DNA from 3 places in the Leisingera sp. ABD4_442 genome. Region 1 is predicted to be linked to each of the others. Evidence: riboswitches for the same ligand, from Rfam matches in the RefSeq annotation. Region 1 holds a riboswitch; each other region holds the start of a gene.
The links. Region 1 has a riboswitch for cobalamin ahead of ACXAHG_RS08925 (ABC transporter substrate-binding protein). Riboswitches for the same ligand answer to the same signal wherever they lie in the genome.
Positions count from the first base shown of each region.

Region 1 (5,509 bases):
CCATCTGATCTACGAGGTCGACGCCGACCATATCTGCTGGCTGACCCTGAACCGGCCGGAAAAGCTGAATGCGATGAACCTGAAACTCATTGCCGAACTGCAAGCCGGGCTGGAGCGCGCCGATGCCGATGACGATGTGAATGTGATCGTGATCCAGGGCGCCGGCCGCGGCTTCTGCGCCGGGCATGATCTGGATGAAGACGCGGAGGAGGACCGGACCTCGATTTATGAATACCGCGCCCATTACTTCAAGCAGTTCGAGGAATTCACAACCCCCTGGCGAGTGACCAAGCCGGTCATTGCCAGCGTCAATTCCATCGCCATCGGCAAGGGGTTTGAACTCAGCCTGTTCTGCGACATCACCATCGCCTCTGATGATACCCGCATTGGTTATAACGAGGTGCGATACGGCATCTCCGGCCACTGCATGTTCCTGCCCTGGCTGGTGAACATGAAAACTGCCAAGGACCTGCTGCTGACGGGCCGTGAACTGACCGCGGCGGAAGCCAAGGAAATGGGGCTGATCACTGATGTGGTGCCGCTGGAACAGCTGAAAGAGGCCACCCGCAAGAAGGCGCTGCTGATGGCCCGGATGCCGCGCGAGATGCAGCGGATGCACAAGATGTACCTGAACCGTGTCTATGAGATGCAGGGCCTGCGCACAGCCACGGACTATTACCTGGAGCAGGTTGCAATCATGGGCGCCCAGCCGGTCCCGGAATATGAAGCGTTTTCCAAATCGACGATCGAGAAGGGCCTGAAGGCTACGCTGAAAGAGGCCAATGCCCGCTATGAAGGGCTGGACTGAAAGCGGATCAGAGGGGCAGCCGGGGGGGGGCGGCGGGGTAGGCCGCGGTTTTAGAGCGGGAGTTGGGAGAGATCCGGCCAAGTGACTGTAACGCTGGGGATCAGGGTCCCGAAAACATCCAATTCCAGCGTGCCGGTCTCCTGGCCGTTCAGCCCTGCATAAAACGCCCGTGCCCGCTGATTGGATTGAAACACAGTCAGGGACAGGCTGCGCTGGTCCTTGGAAAGCAACTGTTGCACCGCGGCCCGGAACAGGCTGCTGCCAGCACCTGACCCCTGTGCCGCCGGAGAGACATGCAGATTGTCCAGATAGGGTTCCGGCCGGCACCAGACGGCGCAAAAACCAAGCAGCCCGGCGGGGTGTCCGGCGTGTTCCGCGATCAAGAGAATATCCCCCGGTTCCGGCCGGTAAGCCTGCCATTTGCGCAAAAGCTGGCTGCTAATCTCCCCGTGCAGCCGCGCCTGCGGGAAATCACCGGCATAGGCGGACTGCCAGCTCTCTGTATGCAAGGCAGCGATTTGCGGCAGGTCAGCTGCCGCAGCGGAACGGATATGGAGACGGGGCCGGGTCATACGGCTCACAGGATACCAATAAGATCGCATCACTCAATGGCCGGTAGACGCCACCGGGGGCGAAGATGTTTTGCCCGCAGGATTGTGGCAGGGACCGCAACTTTTTCTTGCCGCAACGGAAGCGATGCGCTACGGGCGATTTACCGGTCCCGAAAGGGCTAAGAGGGAATCCGCGGCGCCAACCGGCGCCAAACGGAACTGCCCCCGCAACTGTAGGCGGCGAGTGCTGCGCCATGATGTCACTGGACCTCAACGGCCCGGGAAGACGGCGCAGGCAATGACCCGCCAGTCAGGAGACCTGCCGGTGAAAACTGAAGCACACCGGACGGGGTTGTCCGGGGAGGTTGCCGGTAAGATGCGCCGCCGCTGGACGGTGACGCGATGGGGGGCTGACCTCCTGCCTTAGCGGTCAATACCCTTTCACCCGTTCTCCGGTCATTGACACATGGAGATCGAAATCATGTTTCTGCGTTCCGGCCTGATGGGCCTTTCTTTCGTTGCTGCTGCACAGGCTGCCGCCGCCAGCGAAAACTTTCCGCTGACCATTCAGAACTGCGGCGAGACCGTCACATTCGAGGCGCCGGTTGCCTCCTCCGTGACCGTCGGCCAGGCCGCCACCGAAGTGCTTTATGCGCTGGGCCTGGGCGAAAAGGTGCTGGGCACCTCGGTCTGGTTCAACGATGTGCTGCCCGAATATGCTGAGCTGAACGACAAGGTCGAACGCCTGGCAGACAACGACCCGAGCTTTGAAAGCGTGGTGGCCAAGCGCCCCGGTCTGGTCGCGGCACAGTATGAATGGCATGTCGGCCCCGAAGGTATCGTTGCCAAGCGCGAGCAGTTCCATGACCTCGGCATCCCGACCTATGTGATGCCCGCGGATTGCGTCGGCAAAGACAACACCACCGGCGGTGACGGCACGAGGACCCAGATGTTCACCACCGAGAGCCTTTACCAGGGCATCGAGGAACTGGCGGCGATCTTTGGCGAGGCTGAAAAGGGCGCAGAACTGGTTGCCGACTACAAGGCGCGCGAAGCCGCTGCTGTTGCCAAGGCGCAGGAGGTTGCACTGGACGGCGCCTCCGCCGTGTTTTGGTTCTCTTCGCCGGAAATGGAGAGCGATCCATTTGTGGCCGGCCAGAAGGGCGCGCCGGGCTACATGATGCAGCAGCTGGGCCTGAAGAACGTCATCGAAACGGACGAGGAATGGCCGACCGTTGGCTGGGAAACCATCGCCAAGGCGAACCCGACGGTGATCGTGATTGCCCGCATGGACCGCCGCCGCTTTGCCGCGGATGACTACGAGAAAAAGCTGGACTTCCTGCGCAATGACCCGGTCGCCAGCCAGATGGACGCGGTCAAGAACAACCGTATCGTGGTGATGGATGCCCAGGCCATGGATGCCACCATCCGCGCGATCCCGGCGCTGGAGGACCTGGCAGCTGAACTCAGCGCGATCGGCAACGGCGAATGAGCGCAGCCGCCGCACTAGCGTGGCAAAGCGTCCGGGGCGCTTGCCTGGCTTTGCCGGTGCTGGCTGCGGCGGTTCTGGCAGGCGCAATGATCGGCGAGACCGCGCTTGCGCCTGACCTTGTCCTGTCGGTTCTGGCCAACAAGCTGGCGGGTGCTGGGCTGCCGGTGGATCCGGTGGATCAGGGCATCATCTGGAGCTACCGGCTGCCGCGGGCGCTGGTGGCTGCGGCCTGCGGGGCAGCTCTGGCGGTGACGGGCGTGGTTCTGCAGGCGCTGCTGCGCAACGCGCTGGCAGACCCCTACATCCTCGGTATTTCAGCCGGTGCCTCTACGGGGGCGGTTGCGGTCACCATCGCGGGGCTGGGCGGCGGTGCACTGTCGCTGTCCTTTGGCGCCTTCAACGGCGCATTGCTGGCCTTTGGCTTTGTGGCCATCCTGGCGCGGGCGGCCGGGGCAGGGGGCAGCCGCGCGGCTGCAGCGCAGATCGTGCTGGCGGGCATAGCAGGCTCGCAGCTGTTCAATGCGCTCACCGCCTTCATCATTGCCAAATCCGCCAATGCCGATCAGGCCCGCGGCATCATGTTCTGGCTGATGGGCAACCTCAGCGGCGTGCGCTGGCCGGATGTGTGGCTGGCGGTGCCGTTGGCGCTGGCGGGCTGGATGATCTGCCGGTTCCATGCCCGTGCGCTCGACGCCTTCACCTTTGGCAGCGATTCGGCCGCGTCGCTCGGCATTCCCGTCCGCAGGGTACAGGTGGTGCTGATCTTTGCCACCGCGCTGATGACCGCGGTGATGGTGTCGATTGTCGGCTCCATCGGCTTTGTCGGCCTGGTGATCCCTCATGCGGCACGGTTCCTGGCAGGCCCCAGCCACCGCAGGCTGATGCCCGCAGCGGCGCTGACGGGCGCTGTTTTTCTAATCGCTGCCGACATCGTGTCCCGCATCATCATCCCCGGCCAGGTGCTGCCCATCGGGGTTGTCACTGCCCTGATCGGGGCGCCGGCCTTTGCCATCATCCTGGTGCGCGGCCAGAGGGGGCCGCGATGAAGATCGAGGCCCGCAACCTGAGCTTTTCCGTGCGCGGCAAGCAGCTGCTGCAGGAGGTTTCCCTGACCGTGCATCCAGGAGAGACCCTGGCGCTGGTGGGGCCGAACGGTTCTGGCAAGTCGACGCTGATGCGGCTGCTGTCCGGCCTGGCGCGGCCGTCGCAGGGCGAGGTGCTGCTTGCGGAAGAGCCCCTGGCCCGGCTGAACCGGCGTGAGATCGCCCGGCGGATCGCCATTGTCGAGCAGCAGTCTGATACTGTCGAGCGGATCACCGCGAGGGCAGTGGTGGAACTGGGGCGCACGCCCTGGCTTTCGGCGCTGAAGCCGTGGAATGGCAGGGACACGGCGCTGGTGGACAAGGCGCTGCGCACCGTTGAAATGGAGAGTTTCGCGCAGCGCGAATGGGCCACCCTTTCCGGCGGCGAGCGGCAGCGGCTGCATATTGCGCGCGCGCTGGCGCAGCAGCCGGGGCTGCTGCTGCTGGATGAGCCGACGAACCATCTGGATATCCATCATCAGCTGTCGATCCTGGAATGCATCCGGAACCTGAAAGTGACCGCGGTGGTCGCCCTGCACGATCTGAACCAGGCAATGACCTGCGACCGGGTGGCGGTGCTGTCAAACGGGCGGCTTGCCGCTTTGGGGCCGCCGCAGCAGGCGCTGGCCCCGGAAACGGTGTCCGAAATCTTCGGGATCAAGGCCCGCTGGATGCGTGGCGCAAATGGCGCGGACCCGTTTCTGTCGTTTCACCTTGCCTGAGACCAAAGCCAAGGCAGTCAAGGCCCTGGTTCAGCCGTTCCCTATCACTGTTAGGATCTTGTTGCGCTGGATCTTCCCGGACGGTCCCTTGGGAAGGTCTGGCAGGAAGTGGATTTCATCCGGCGACTTGAACCGTCCCAGCCGGGACTGGCAGATCTCAATCAATTCCAGCGGTGTCAGGCTGGACCCCTCGCGGACCGTGACCGCTGCCTCCACCGTTTCGCCATAACTCTTGCAGGGGCGGCCAAAGGCGGCGGCCTCGATCACATCCGGGTGGGAGTAAAGCGCCTCGTCGATCTCGCGCGGGGCAATGTTTTCACCGCCCTTGATGATCAATTCCTTCAGCCGTCCGGTGACGAAGACATAACCGTCGTTGTCGGTCCGGCCCAGGTCGCCGGTGCGCAGCCAGCCGTCCGGGGTGAAGGTGCCGGCGGTGGCCTCAGGATTGTTGAGGTATTCCAGCATCACATTGGGGCCGCGCACCGCCAGCTCGCCTTCGCGGCCATCGGTGATGGGGGTTTGATTGGCGTCGAGGATGGCGACTTCATTGCCATAGGCAATGCCGGGGGAGCCGATCTTGCGGGTGCCCGGGGGCAATGGATTCGATAGGATTTGGGCTGCCGTTTCGGTCAGTCCCATGGTTTCGATAATAGGCATGCCAAAGCGGTCCTCAAACGCATGCTGCACGTCCGGAGCCAGCGCCGACGATGCAGAGCGGCCGAAACGGATGCGGGCGCGGGTGCTGTCGACGGGGTCCAGGTCCGAATGCAGCAAGTGCGAGATAATGGTGGGCACCACCGAGAACCAGGTCGCCTGCGACCAGCCTGCGTGGGCCCAGAAGCGGCTGGCGGAGA
Region 1 covers NZ_JBSWYB010000008.1:71,655-77,163, reverse strand. Annotated here, with positions in the region: gene ACXAHG_RS08935 (enoyl-CoA hydratase/isomerase family protein) at 1-808, shown strand, start outside; gene ACXAHG_RS08930 (N-acetyltransferase family protein) at 859-1,380, opposite strand; cobalamin riboswitch at 1,508-1,700, shown strand; gene ACXAHG_RS08925 (ABC transporter substrate-binding protein) at 1,841-2,851, shown strand; gene ACXAHG_RS08920 (FecCD family ABC transporter permease) at 2,848-3,897, shown strand; gene ACXAHG_RS08915 (ABC transporter ATP-binding protein) at 3,894-4,655, shown strand; gene ACXAHG_RS08910 (AMP-binding protein) at 4,686-5,509, opposite strand, start outside.

Region 2 (5,509 bases), on a different contig from region 1:
ATGGCGCATCGCCGTCCGTTGCAAGGGGGCACGCCCCCGCCAGCCAGAGGAGAGCCCGCATGAAACGCGCAGAACAGGTGACTTTCGGCGGCGGCGGCGGGCTGGACCGGGCGGCGCATATGCGCACGGACAGCACAGCCCTGGATGCGGCATGGAACAGCCCGCGGGCGCAGGTGCTGCTGATGTGGCGCGGCAAGCCGCTGACCCTGCGCGCAGACGAGGCAGAGCTGCCCTGCGGCCTGGCCTGGACTGCACCGACGCATCCGCTGGCGGCGGACAACCGGGGCAGCGCGGTCTTTCTGGGGCTGGCCCCCGAAGGCGCCGCCTGTTTTGCCTGCGATATCAGCCATTGGCAGCCCGAAGCGCTGGACCAGGAGGCCCTGAACAGCTTTGCCGATGCCAGCGAGCAGCAGCACCCGGATCTGCCGCCCGCCCATGTCTTTGCCGAACTGCGCCGGGTGATGACCCGGCTCACCCCGCTGGAAGCGGAACTGGCGGCCACCGCCAAGGCCCTTCTGGCCTGGCACCGCAGCCACCGGTTCTGCGCCTGCTGCGGTGCGCCGAGCGATCTAGCGCAGGCCGGCTGGCAGCGGGTCTGCCCGTCCTGCAAGGCACCGCATTTCCCGCGCACCGACCCTGTTGTGATCATGCTGATCACCCACGGCGGCAGCGTCCTGATGGGCCGCTCGCCGGGCTGGCCCGAGGGGATGTATTCGCTGCTGGCGGGCTTTGTCGAACCCGGCGAAACGCTGGAGGCCGCGGTGCGCCGCGAAGTGCTGGAGGAAACCGGCGTGCAGGTGGGCGCGGTCAGTTATCTGTCCAGCCAGCCCTGGGCCTTTCCGATGTCGCTGATGTTCGGCTGTGCGGGTGAGGCGCTGAGCCGGGAGATCACCATCGACCCGGAGGAAATCGAGGATGCCATGTGGGTCAGCCGCCAGGACATGATGACGGCCTTTGCAGGCGGACATCCTGTTCTGAAACCGGCGCGAAAAGGCGCAATTGCGCATTTTCTGCTCAAGAACTGGCTTGCAGACACGCTGGACTAAGCTGCATATTGCCGCAAACAGCACGGCAGAATGGCCGCGCAGCAGAGGCAGGCATCCATGGAATTCAAAAGCAAAGAAGATATCGAAGCCCCGATTGCCGACGTCTTTGGCGCGATCTCCGATTTCGATCTGCTGGAACGCTCCGCCCTGCGCCGCGGCATCCAGGTGCAGCGCACCGGCGACCCTGCGCATCCTGAGAACGGGCTGGCCTGGGATCTGAGCTTCAGGTTCCGCGGCAAGCAGCGCGACGTGCGGTTGACGCTGGCCTCTTATTCCCCCGTGACCGGGATGGCCCTGACAGGCGGCGGCAGCGGTATCGACGGCCGGATGGAGATTGAACTGCTGGCGCTGTCGCCGCAGCGGACCCGGATGTCAGCGCAGCTGAAACTGGCGCCCTCCACCCTGACCGGGCGGCTGCTGATACAATCGCTGAAACTGGCACGCAGCAATCTAAACCGCCGCTTCAAGCTGCGGCTGGCCGATTACGCCCGCCTGACTGAAGAACGCCTAAGCCGGACAGCCTGAGGCAGTCCTGGTCAGGCCTGCGGCATCAGCCGCGGCCACAGCGCGGCATTGGCGCGGGCAAAGGCGCCAAGGTGGCCGATCTTCTGCACGCCAGCTTTTTGCGGGTCCAGCACCGCACGGCGCTGCGGCACATCGCCAAAGACATCGCCCAGCCGCCAGACCGCCGCGGGCGGCACCACATCGTCATCCGCCATCGCAAACAGATCCACCGGGATGCCGGTCTGCGCCCAGCGGGGCTGCGGCAGCGTGGTGCCGGTTTCCGGCAGGTAGCTGCCCTTCGTGGTGCACCAGCGCCGCCACTGCCAGTAGACACCGGCCGGCAAATCGGCCCCGAACCCCACCGCGCGCCCTGGCAGATAGCCCAAGGCACTGACCAGCGGCGGCACATGGCCGAACCAGAAGGCCAGCGCCAGCGCGCGGTAGGGCCAGGGATGATCGTGGTGATGCACCAAGCCGCCCGCGACCACGATCATGCGGGCGACGTCCGTCAGGCCATCCTGCAGGGGCATCAGCATTGCCCCCAGCGAATGGCCAATCACATACAACGGCACACCCGCATAGTGCCGCTGCATTTCTTTGCGGGCCGCTGGCTGATCCGCCAGCGCCCAGTCGGCCATGGTGGCCTGTGACCGGCGCGGGTGCATACGCGCCGAGGCCCCAAAGTCCCGGTAATCAAAAGTGAGGCAAGCCATCTGCCGCTCTGCCGCCAGCCAGCGTGCGAAATGCCGGTAATAGCCCTGTGGCACCCCAGTTGCGCCATTCAGCACCACCGCTGCCCGGGCCGGTCCCGCCGGGTGATACAGCCGCCCGGCCAGCACCGCCTCACCAGCGGCAAAGCGCAGCTCTTGCACCCGGATATCTGCCGTCTGTTCTGCATGGCTGTCGAGCATGGCACCCTCCTAGACCAATTGGTCTACTCCACCTCTGGACCAATCGGTCTAATGCTGTCAACCTGCCGTCATGACTGACGTGACGACACCTTCTGCCGCCCCGGACGGCCCCGTCCCCACCCGCGAGCGGCTGCTGCGCGCGGCTGCCGGGCTGTTCCGCAACAAGGGCTACAGCGGCACCGGCCTGGCAGAATTGCTGGCCGCGGCGGAGGCGCCCAAGGGCTCGCTCTACCACCATTTCCCAAACGGCAAATCGGACCTTGCGCTGGCCGCAGCGGACTGGGCATCAGAGCAGATGCAAGCACTGATCGACGCTTCCTTCACCCCTGCGCCGACCTTTCAGGACGGCGCCAAGACGGTCTGCTACAAACTGGCGAAACTGTTCGACAAACAGGGCAAATGGAGCGGCTGCCCGGTCTCTGCCACCCTGTTCGAAGGGCCGGAGAACGAGGCTTTCCACCAGCACGCCGCCAAGCTGTTCGAGGGCTGGATCACCGGGACCGCAGCCCATGCCCGGCGCCTGGGCCTGCCTGAGGCTGAGGCCCGCGCCGCTGCCGAGAATTTCTATATCCTGCTGCAAGGCGGCTGGCAGCTGGCCCGGGTGCGGCGCGATTCGGATGTGATCCGGGGGCTGCACCTGCAGATGCACAGACCCCAGCCAAACCCAATGCAGCTGCAGAAAAACGATTGACGACTCAGGGATCCAACCGCTACCGATTGTGGCGATGGTTCCCGCGCCACAGAATCTTGTGTCCGGGATGAAAAGGGAACACGGTGCGGCCCCGCCCTGCGCAAGGCCAATTCCGCGACTGCCCCCGCAACTGTAAGCGGCGAGCGACCCCGATAGAGCCACTGGCCCTCAAAGAGGCCGGGAAGGATCGGGAAAGCTGCGACCCGCAAGTCAGGAGACCTGCCATCGGATATGAAACTCGAACCCGGGCGGGGTGTCCGGACAGGGTCTGATGGCACCGCGGGGCTTTCCGCTTTCTCATCCGGTCTCTTGTCCCCAGAACTCCCCGCACCACGCGCGGAGGGCGCAAACATGATGTGGACGGACCAGACGCATTTCTATGCGGCAACGGATTGCAAATACCTCGGGAAACCCTGCCCCGCGGCAGAGCGGATGATCGCCAAGCTGGCCGAGGCGATGACCAAGGCCAAGCCGCTGACCCAGGAGGATTTTGAAATCACTGGCACCAGCGCGCTGGACGGCTGCCCGCGCAACTGCCCGGCGCAGTTCGTAGCCAGCCATGACCGGATCCGGCTGTTCTGCGGTGTCGGGGAGGACGCGCCGCGTGAGGGGCTGGACCGGTTTGCCGATGCGATCCTCAGCCGCGACGGCACCGGCTTTGCTGCCTCGAAACTGGACGCCCGCCCTTGCGCGCTGATGGAGGCGCTGCCGAAAACGGCAGAGGCGCATCAGGCAGAGCAGATGCTGGCGCTATAAGAATTCCAGACTGCAAGTGATCCGCCCGGCGGCACCGCCGGGCAGCGCCCGCCCCTCCCCGTCAAACCAAAGGTTTGCCTCCGGCAAAACGGGAGGACGCTTCGCACCCACCCAGGGTCAGGCGCGGCCCTCAGTGTTTGACACCCTGCCCTGCGCAGGCCCAATCCAGCTGCGCCTCAGTCTCCACCGCACAGGGCCGCACCGAGCGCAGCCGCGCCAGCGCCTGGACCGGGTCCTCGCCGCAGTCGATCATCAGCCGCAGCACCGCCATGCCGGAGCGCCCGCAGCCGCCCTTGCAATGCACCAGCACCCGTCCGCCGCCTGCCAGCGCCTGCCGCGCCGACTGGCTGGCGGCGGCCCATTTTGCATTCACTGCCGGTGGCGGCACCTGGAAATCCGGCACCGGCAAATGCAGCCAGCGGCAGGCCATGCTTTGGATGTCGACGCCCAGCCGCGGCACTCCGGCGGCCACATGCTCGGCCTCGGTGGTCATCGAGATCACCAGCCCCGGCTTCCATTGATAGATCTGGATCAGGTCGCTGCGGTAATCGCCGGCGCCGCCCGGCAGCCGGCACAGCGCCAGAATGCCGCCGCCCGCTGACAGCGCGTGGATGGTCAGGCCGGCCTGCGCGGCAGTCTCCTGCACCGCTGGCTTTGAAGTGTCTTCAGTTTGCATACCGCCTCCCTGGACGCCGCGCCCCTGCACTTCCCCCGCATTTCCCCCTTCCCTCCAGACTAGCCGCTAACCGCAGAAAGCCAAAGCGCTTTTGCAGCCCTGGCTTTGCTGCCTTCTGCGGTGGACGAACCGGCTGCGCTTCAATACCCTGCGCGGAACGCGGGACCCCCGCACACCGAATCCGGCACGAGACACCATGAACGACATTCCCAGCGGCACCACCCAATCGCAATACCAGGTTCTGGCCCGCAAATACCGGCCCGAAACCTTTGCCGATCTGGTGGGGCAGGACGCGATGGTGCGCACCCTGAAAAACGCCTTTGCCGCTGACCGTATCGCCCAGGCCTTCATCATGACCGGCATCCGCGGCACCGGCAAAACCACCACCGCCCGGATCATCGCCAAGGGCATGAACTGCATTGGCGAGGATGGCCAGGGCGGCCCCACCACCGATCCCTGCGGCAAATGCGAGCATTGCACCGCGATCATGGAAGGCCGCCATGTGGATGTGATGGAGATGGACGCGGCCTCGCGCACCGGTGTCAACGACATCCGCGAGATCATCGACTCGGTGCAGTACCGCGCGGCTTCGGCCCGCTATAAGATCTACATCATCGACGAGGTTCACATGCTGTCGACCAGCGCGTTCAACGCGCTGCTGAAGACGCTGGAGGAGCCGCCGGCGCATGTGAAATTCATCTTTGCCACCACCGAAATCCGCAAGGTGCCGGTGACGGTGCTGTCGCGCTGCCAGCGGTTCGATCTGCGCCGGATCGAGCCGGAGGTGATGATTGCCTTGCTGCGCAAGATCTCCACTGCCGAAGGCGCCCAGATCGCCGAGGACGCGCTGGCGCTGATCACCCGCGCCGCCGAAGGCTCTGCCCGCGATGCGACCTCGCTGCTGGACCAGGCGATTTCTCATGGC
Region 2 covers NZ_JBSWYB010000028.1:43,662-49,170, reverse strand. Annotated here, with positions in the region: gene nudC (NAD(+) diphosphatase) at 60-1,046, shown strand; gene ACXAHG_RS17575 (SRPBCC family protein) at 1,104-1,571, shown strand; gene ACXAHG_RS17570 (alpha/beta hydrolase family protein) at 1,583-2,461, opposite strand; gene ACXAHG_RS17565 (TetR/AcrR family transcriptional regulator) at 2,532-3,152, shown strand; cobalamin riboswitch at 3,171-3,393, shown strand; gene ACXAHG_RS17560 (hypothetical protein) at 3,504-3,908, shown strand; gene ACXAHG_RS17555 (protein-tyrosine phosphatase family protein) at 4,039-4,584, opposite strand; gene ACXAHG_RS17550 (DNA polymerase III subunit gamma/tau) at 4,781-5,509, shown strand, end outside.
Region 2: it holds a riboswitch for cobalamin, as region 1 does, so the genes downstream of both, ACXAHG_RS17560 (hypothetical protein) here and ACXAHG_RS08925 (ABC transporter substrate-binding protein) in region 1, are expected to answer to the same signal.

Region 3 (5,509 bases), on a different contig from region 1:
TGCTTCACGTGAAATTTTCCACCAGCCGGGACATTCTGCGGCGGTTCATCGAGGTGAATGAACGCCAGCTGTTTGCGCTGACCGCGACGGATGCGGTGGCGGGGGAGCTGGTGAATTCGGTGTTTGAGGTCTCAACCCCCTCCAAGCTGTTCGACATCCAGCAGGTGCGGATCGAGGCGGATACCACTAAGGGCACCCTGCGCCATGCGGACCATCTGGCGGCGCTGGTGGAGCGGTTCAAGACAGGCGAGGATGCCTGGTTTGATGATGCGCTGATCGGGGAGATGATCTCGACCGCCGAGAAGACCGGCGATGTGACCCGCAATCCGGTGCATCTGGAGCATGAGGCTTTTGAGCAGTCGAACTTCTGGACCGCGCATTTCGGCGGCCTGTATGTGTTTCAGGGGCTGGAGCATCCGGCGGTGATTGCCAGCGGGGAGAAGCCTGAGGGTGTGCCGCTCGACCGGGTGTTCGATCTGGGGCAGCGCAATGCAATTGCCAAGTTCCTGGAGCTGAACGGCCTGGCAGAGCCGGTGATCCGGGCGCGCGGCGTTGATGGCGCGGCGATCCTGCGGCAGAAGATGGGGTTCCTGGCGGTCTCAGTCCTGACGGAGAAGGGGCGGGATCTGTCGGGGCTGTCACGTGCGGACCTGCGGCGGCTGGCGGCGCGCCATGCGGAGGAACTGCCGGAGGAGTTCGAGGGGCTGGCAGCCTTGGTGCGCTGGGCCGAGGGGGGCGGCAAATGGCCGAAGATCCGCTCGGACCATCCGGCCTATTTCTATTCCTTGCGGGCGGCGGATACGGCCGACCGGGATTTGGTCAACATGCTGCTGGCGGAGCTGTGCCCGCATGATTTCCGCCAGATGTTCATTTGCCACAAGGAGCTGTTTTACAGCCAGTACCGCGGCTGGCCGGAAACCAAGAAGGCCTATTCGGCGGAGTTCCTGGCGCGGGAATATGCGGTGGACAAGGCCGGCGCGCGGGAGGCGCTGTTCGGGCATGAGCCGGATATGGAGGGGCGGCTGCCGCGGGTGCGGCGCAAGGGGATGGTTGAGCGGGTCGGCCCCTGGGGGGCTGTGAACCGGGTGCGGGGGCGATAGGGTGGTCCTATTGGAGCAACTTAATTCTTCCCGGACCGCTTGCGATCCGGTTCGCGCCCGACCCGCCCCCATGGGCGGGCGCGAACCTATGTTACGTGCACAAGCTCAGGAGGCGTGCTGAGATGTTCGGATTTATCCGCCTGATCCTGATCCTTCTGGTGGTGCTGACCGTGGTCTATGCCGCGGTGTCGCTCTACTCGCGCGAGATGCGGCGGCTGAAGCTGAAGCGGCGCTGGAAAGAGAAGGGGTTGACCGGCGACCGCGCGGCCTTCATCCAGCGAGGGCTGAAGCAGTACGACAACTCGTTCCGGCGCAAGCTGATCCTGTTGGTCTATATCATCCCGCTGGGGGCGCTGGCGCTCCTGATCTACGTCATTAACTTCATGTGAGGTCCACCCCATGCGTTTCATCAAATGGGCTTTCCTGATTACCTTCTGGGTGCTGTTCGGCGCCTTCCTGCATTACACGCTGCCGCAGTATGACGTGGTGCGGATCGTCAATACCTATGAGGAGCGGCAGGAGCTGAACGACTGGACCAGGGTTTTCTGGTCCAAGCCGGACGACCAGTCGGCGCAGCTGATCAACCGGGATGTGCAGTTCATCCAGGCGGTGCGCGCCAACGGCCGCAACATGGTCTACCGTAACGAGGACACCGGCTGGAACTGGCCGCCCTATTTCAAGTTCGACACCGCGAATCTGTATACGGACGCCAATGACAGCATCTCGACCAAGGCGAACCCGGAGTGGGTGGCGGTGATGCATTACGGCTGGCGCAACGAGTTCCTGTCGATCTTCCCCAATGCGGTGACGATCAAGCCGGTGGCGGGGCCGGAGGACAAGCCGACCAATTGGTTCTCGATCATCTTCCTGGTGCTGCTGGCGGCGCTTCTGTGGGCGATTTATGTGCGCTGGCGCCGGTTCCGGCAGGCGCGGATCGACCCGATGATCGAAAGCGCCGAAGACAGCCTGTATGCGGCCGGCGATGCGATTGCCGAGCGCAAGGGGCGGTTCCGGCGCTGGCTGGGTACCTGGAAATCAAAGTGAGAGGGGCCGCTGGATGGGCGGTTCCGGAAGACACAAGCGGATGCGCGGGCCTGAATGGCCCGCGTTTTTTATTCGATGCGGTCGAGCACCCAGTCCAGAGCAGGGGTGAAGTCGTCAGCCGCAAGCGCCCCGCGAGGTGCCGCAGCGGCGGTGAAGGCAAACCCGTGTGTGTAGTCCACGAGCAGGCACAGAAGGGTGCGGGCTTCTGGGCCGGTCACGCCTGCGGCTGCAATCTCTGCCTCGATGAGCTGCGTCAGCCTTGTTAGAGAGGGGCCGATCAAGGACGGGTTTTCCAGGATGCATTTCGCCAGCTCCGGGTGCCGGGTCACCTGCGTGCAGTAGCGGGTCATCAGACCGCGCAGGCGCAGTTTTGGCGTTGCCGCTTCTGACGGTGCATCAGCACCTTCGAACGCAATGGCGACGAGAGATGCAATCATCTCGTCCCTGGTTCCGGCGTGATGGGCAACAGCCATCGGAGTGACGCCAAGCGCCGCTGCCAGTGCTTTGAAGGTCAAGGCCTTTCTGCCGCCCTCATCGAGCAGCTGCTGGGCCTTTTTCAATACATCATCCTTGCTGAGAGCCCGGCTGCTCCGGGGAGGGCGCCCCATGCGCGGGGGCATGGATCAGGCCACCTGGAAGGTGGTCTGGATCATGCCGGTGGGCAGGGTGCGGGAGCTTGCCACCTGGAGGTCGATGTCCCGCTCCAGATGGCCAAACAGCGGGATGCCGCTGCCAATCAGGATCGGAACCGTTGTGATGGTCAGATCTGCGATCAGCCCTTGCCGCAGGAAGGACTGCACCATCCGGCCGCCGTCGATATAGGCGCGTTTCCAGCCCTCTTCCTGCAGTTCCTGCATAAGGTCTGGGGGTGTAGCGGTGCTGAGGCGCACCTTGTCCTTCAGCTCCTCGGGAATGTCCTGTTCGCTCAGGCTGCTGCTGAGGACCACAACCGGTTTGGCGTAGGGCCATGCATCAAACCCCAGCAGGGTGCGGAATGATCCTGTTCCCATGACCAGCCCATCGACGCTGTCCATGAAGGCCGCAAAACCGCCATCGTCATCTTCGGCAACAGGCTGTTTGTAAAGCCAATCCAGCGAGTGGTCCTGGCGGGCCACAAAGCCGTCGAGGCTGGTGGCGATGAAAACGTGGCCGGTGGTAATCTGGTTCTCCTGAGTCGCAATTAATTATACGACATATAGTTAATCGTGGTTCCAGTTCCAAGTGACCGGCGCATTTTCGGGTGTCCGCGAATCGATTCGCGGCAGCGGGCAACGGGTAAACGCATGAAAGATAAGCGCTTGCCGCAAACAGGCTGGCGAGTGCCGGTTTGAGATTCTGGACATCCCTGTGCGATTTGGGGTGGCAAACATGCATGTCTTTTTCCGGTTTCGGCGGGTCGGATTTGTTTTCGCGCTGGGGGCCGCGATCGGGCAATTTCCATCTCAGCAAGGTGCCGCCTTTCGGGGCGGAGAATTGGGAAGCTGGTGAAACTCCGGCACTGCCCCCGCAACGGTGACCCCGGGTCAGGCCTGGCAAAGACCACTGAGGCGCATGCCTCGGGAAGGTGCCAGGCTCCGCCGCCACGCGGCCCCGGGACAGTCCGGAAACCAGCCTTGCCATGAAAACACGTCAACCGCGGGCGGCGGTCGGGCGGTTGCGGGCGCGTGGCCTGCAATCTCTCTTCCCATGCCTGCACCCAGCCAAGACGCCGCGGGGATGCGGCAAAGGAGAGAAGCAGATGCTTCAGGACAGCGAGATTCTGGCCAAGCTGATGGGCCGGCAGAAAAACTATTCCCTGGAACAGGCGTTCTATACCGATCCGGGGGTTCTGGATCTGGACATGCGCCAGATTTTCTACCGCGAGTGGCTGTTTGCCATTCCGGCCTGCGAGATCCCGAAGGCGGGCAATTACGTGACCCATCAGGTGGGGTCCTACAACGTCATCATCGTGCGCGGCACCGATGGCGAAGTGCGTGCCTTCCACAACGCCTGCCGCCACCGCGGTTCGGTTGTCTGCAAGGCCAAGAAAGGCAATGCGCCGAAACTGGTCTGCCCCTATCACCAGTGGACCTATGAGCTGGATGGCTCGCTGCTGTGGGCGCGCGACATGGGGCCGGATTTCGATGCTTCCAAACACGGGCTGAAGCCGGTGCATTGCCGCGATCTGGCTGGGCTGATCTATATCTGCCTGGCCGATGAGGCGCCGGATTTCGACGCTTTTGCCGCTGTGGCGCGTCCGTATCTGGAACCGCATGACCTGGGTAACGCCAAGGTCGCCTATGAAAGCTCGATCATCGAGAACGGCAACTGGAAGCTGGTCTGGGAGAACAACCGCGAGTGCTATCACTGCGGCGGCAACCACCCCTCGCTGTGCCGGACCTTCCCGGAAGACCCGTCGGTGACCGGCATCGAAGGCGGCGAGACACCGGCGCACCTGCAAAAGCATTTCGACCGGATCGAGGCGGCGGGGGTTCCGTCGGCCTTTACCATCGACGCGCGCGGCCAGCACCGGCTGGCGCGGATGCCGCTGAATGAGGGCGCCGAGAGCTATACCCTGGACGGCAAGGCGGCTGTGGCCAGGAAGCTGGGCCGGGTGCCGTTCGCGGATGCGGGCACCTTGCTGAAGTTCCACTACCCGACCACCTGGAACCACTTCCTGCCGGATCATTCCATCGTGTTCCGTGTGACCCCGATCAGCCCGACCGAGACCGAAGTCACCACCAAATGGCTGGTGCATAAGGACGCGGTCGAGGGGCAGGATTACGACCTGAAGCGCCTCACTGAGGTCTGGATTGCCACCAACGACGAAGACCGCATCGTGGTCGAGGACAATCAGCGCGGCATCAATTCGCCCGCGTATGAGCCCGGTCCGTACTCGGAAGTGCAGGAAAGCGGCGTCATCCAGTTCTCCAACTGGTATGCCGATCATCTGATGCGCGCCCTGACTGGCCGCCACCTGATCGCGGCGGAGTAAGCGCATGGGACTGCAGGCCAATTTCGAGACGCTGGACGAAACCCTGGCGTGGAAGGACGACGAGATGCTGGAATGCGTCTCTGTTGTGCCGGAAGCGCCGAACACCGCCACCTTCAGCTTCCGCGCGCCGTCCGGCGCGTGGTTCAAGTACCAGCCGGGCCAGTTCCTGACGCTGGAGCTGCCGGTGCCGGGGGAGACTGTCTGGCGGACCTACACGATCAGCTCCTCGCCGTCGCGGCCGCTGTCGATTTCGGTGACGGTCAAGGCGCAGGCCGACAGCATCGGCACCCGCTGGATGCTGGACCACCTGAAGCCGGGCATGTTCCTGCGGGCCTCTGGCCCGGCAGGCGTCTTCACCCTGCCCAAGCGCCCGAACGGCAAGTTCCTGTTC
Region 3 covers NZ_JBSWYB010000002.1:297,572-303,080, forward strand. Annotated here, with positions in the region: gene ACXAHG_RS03420 (DUF6638 family protein) at 1-1,100, shown strand, start outside; gene ACXAHG_RS03425 (hypothetical protein) at 1,223-1,489, shown strand; gene ACXAHG_RS03430 (DUF1523 family protein) at 1,500-2,144, shown strand; gene ACXAHG_RS03435 (TetR/AcrR family transcriptional regulator) at 2,213-2,704, opposite strand; gene ACXAHG_RS03440 (dihydrofolate reductase family protein) at 2,768-3,325, opposite strand; cobalamin riboswitch at 3,576-3,774, shown strand; gene ACXAHG_RS03445 (aromatic ring-hydroxylating oxygenase subunit alpha) at 3,883-5,118, shown strand; gene ACXAHG_RS03450 (FAD-binding oxidoreductase) at 5,123-5,509, shown strand, end outside.
Region 3: it holds a riboswitch for cobalamin, as region 1 does, so the genes downstream of both, ACXAHG_RS03445 (aromatic ring-hydroxylating oxygenase subunit alpha) here and ACXAHG_RS08925 (ABC transporter substrate-binding protein) in region 1, are expected to answer to the same signal.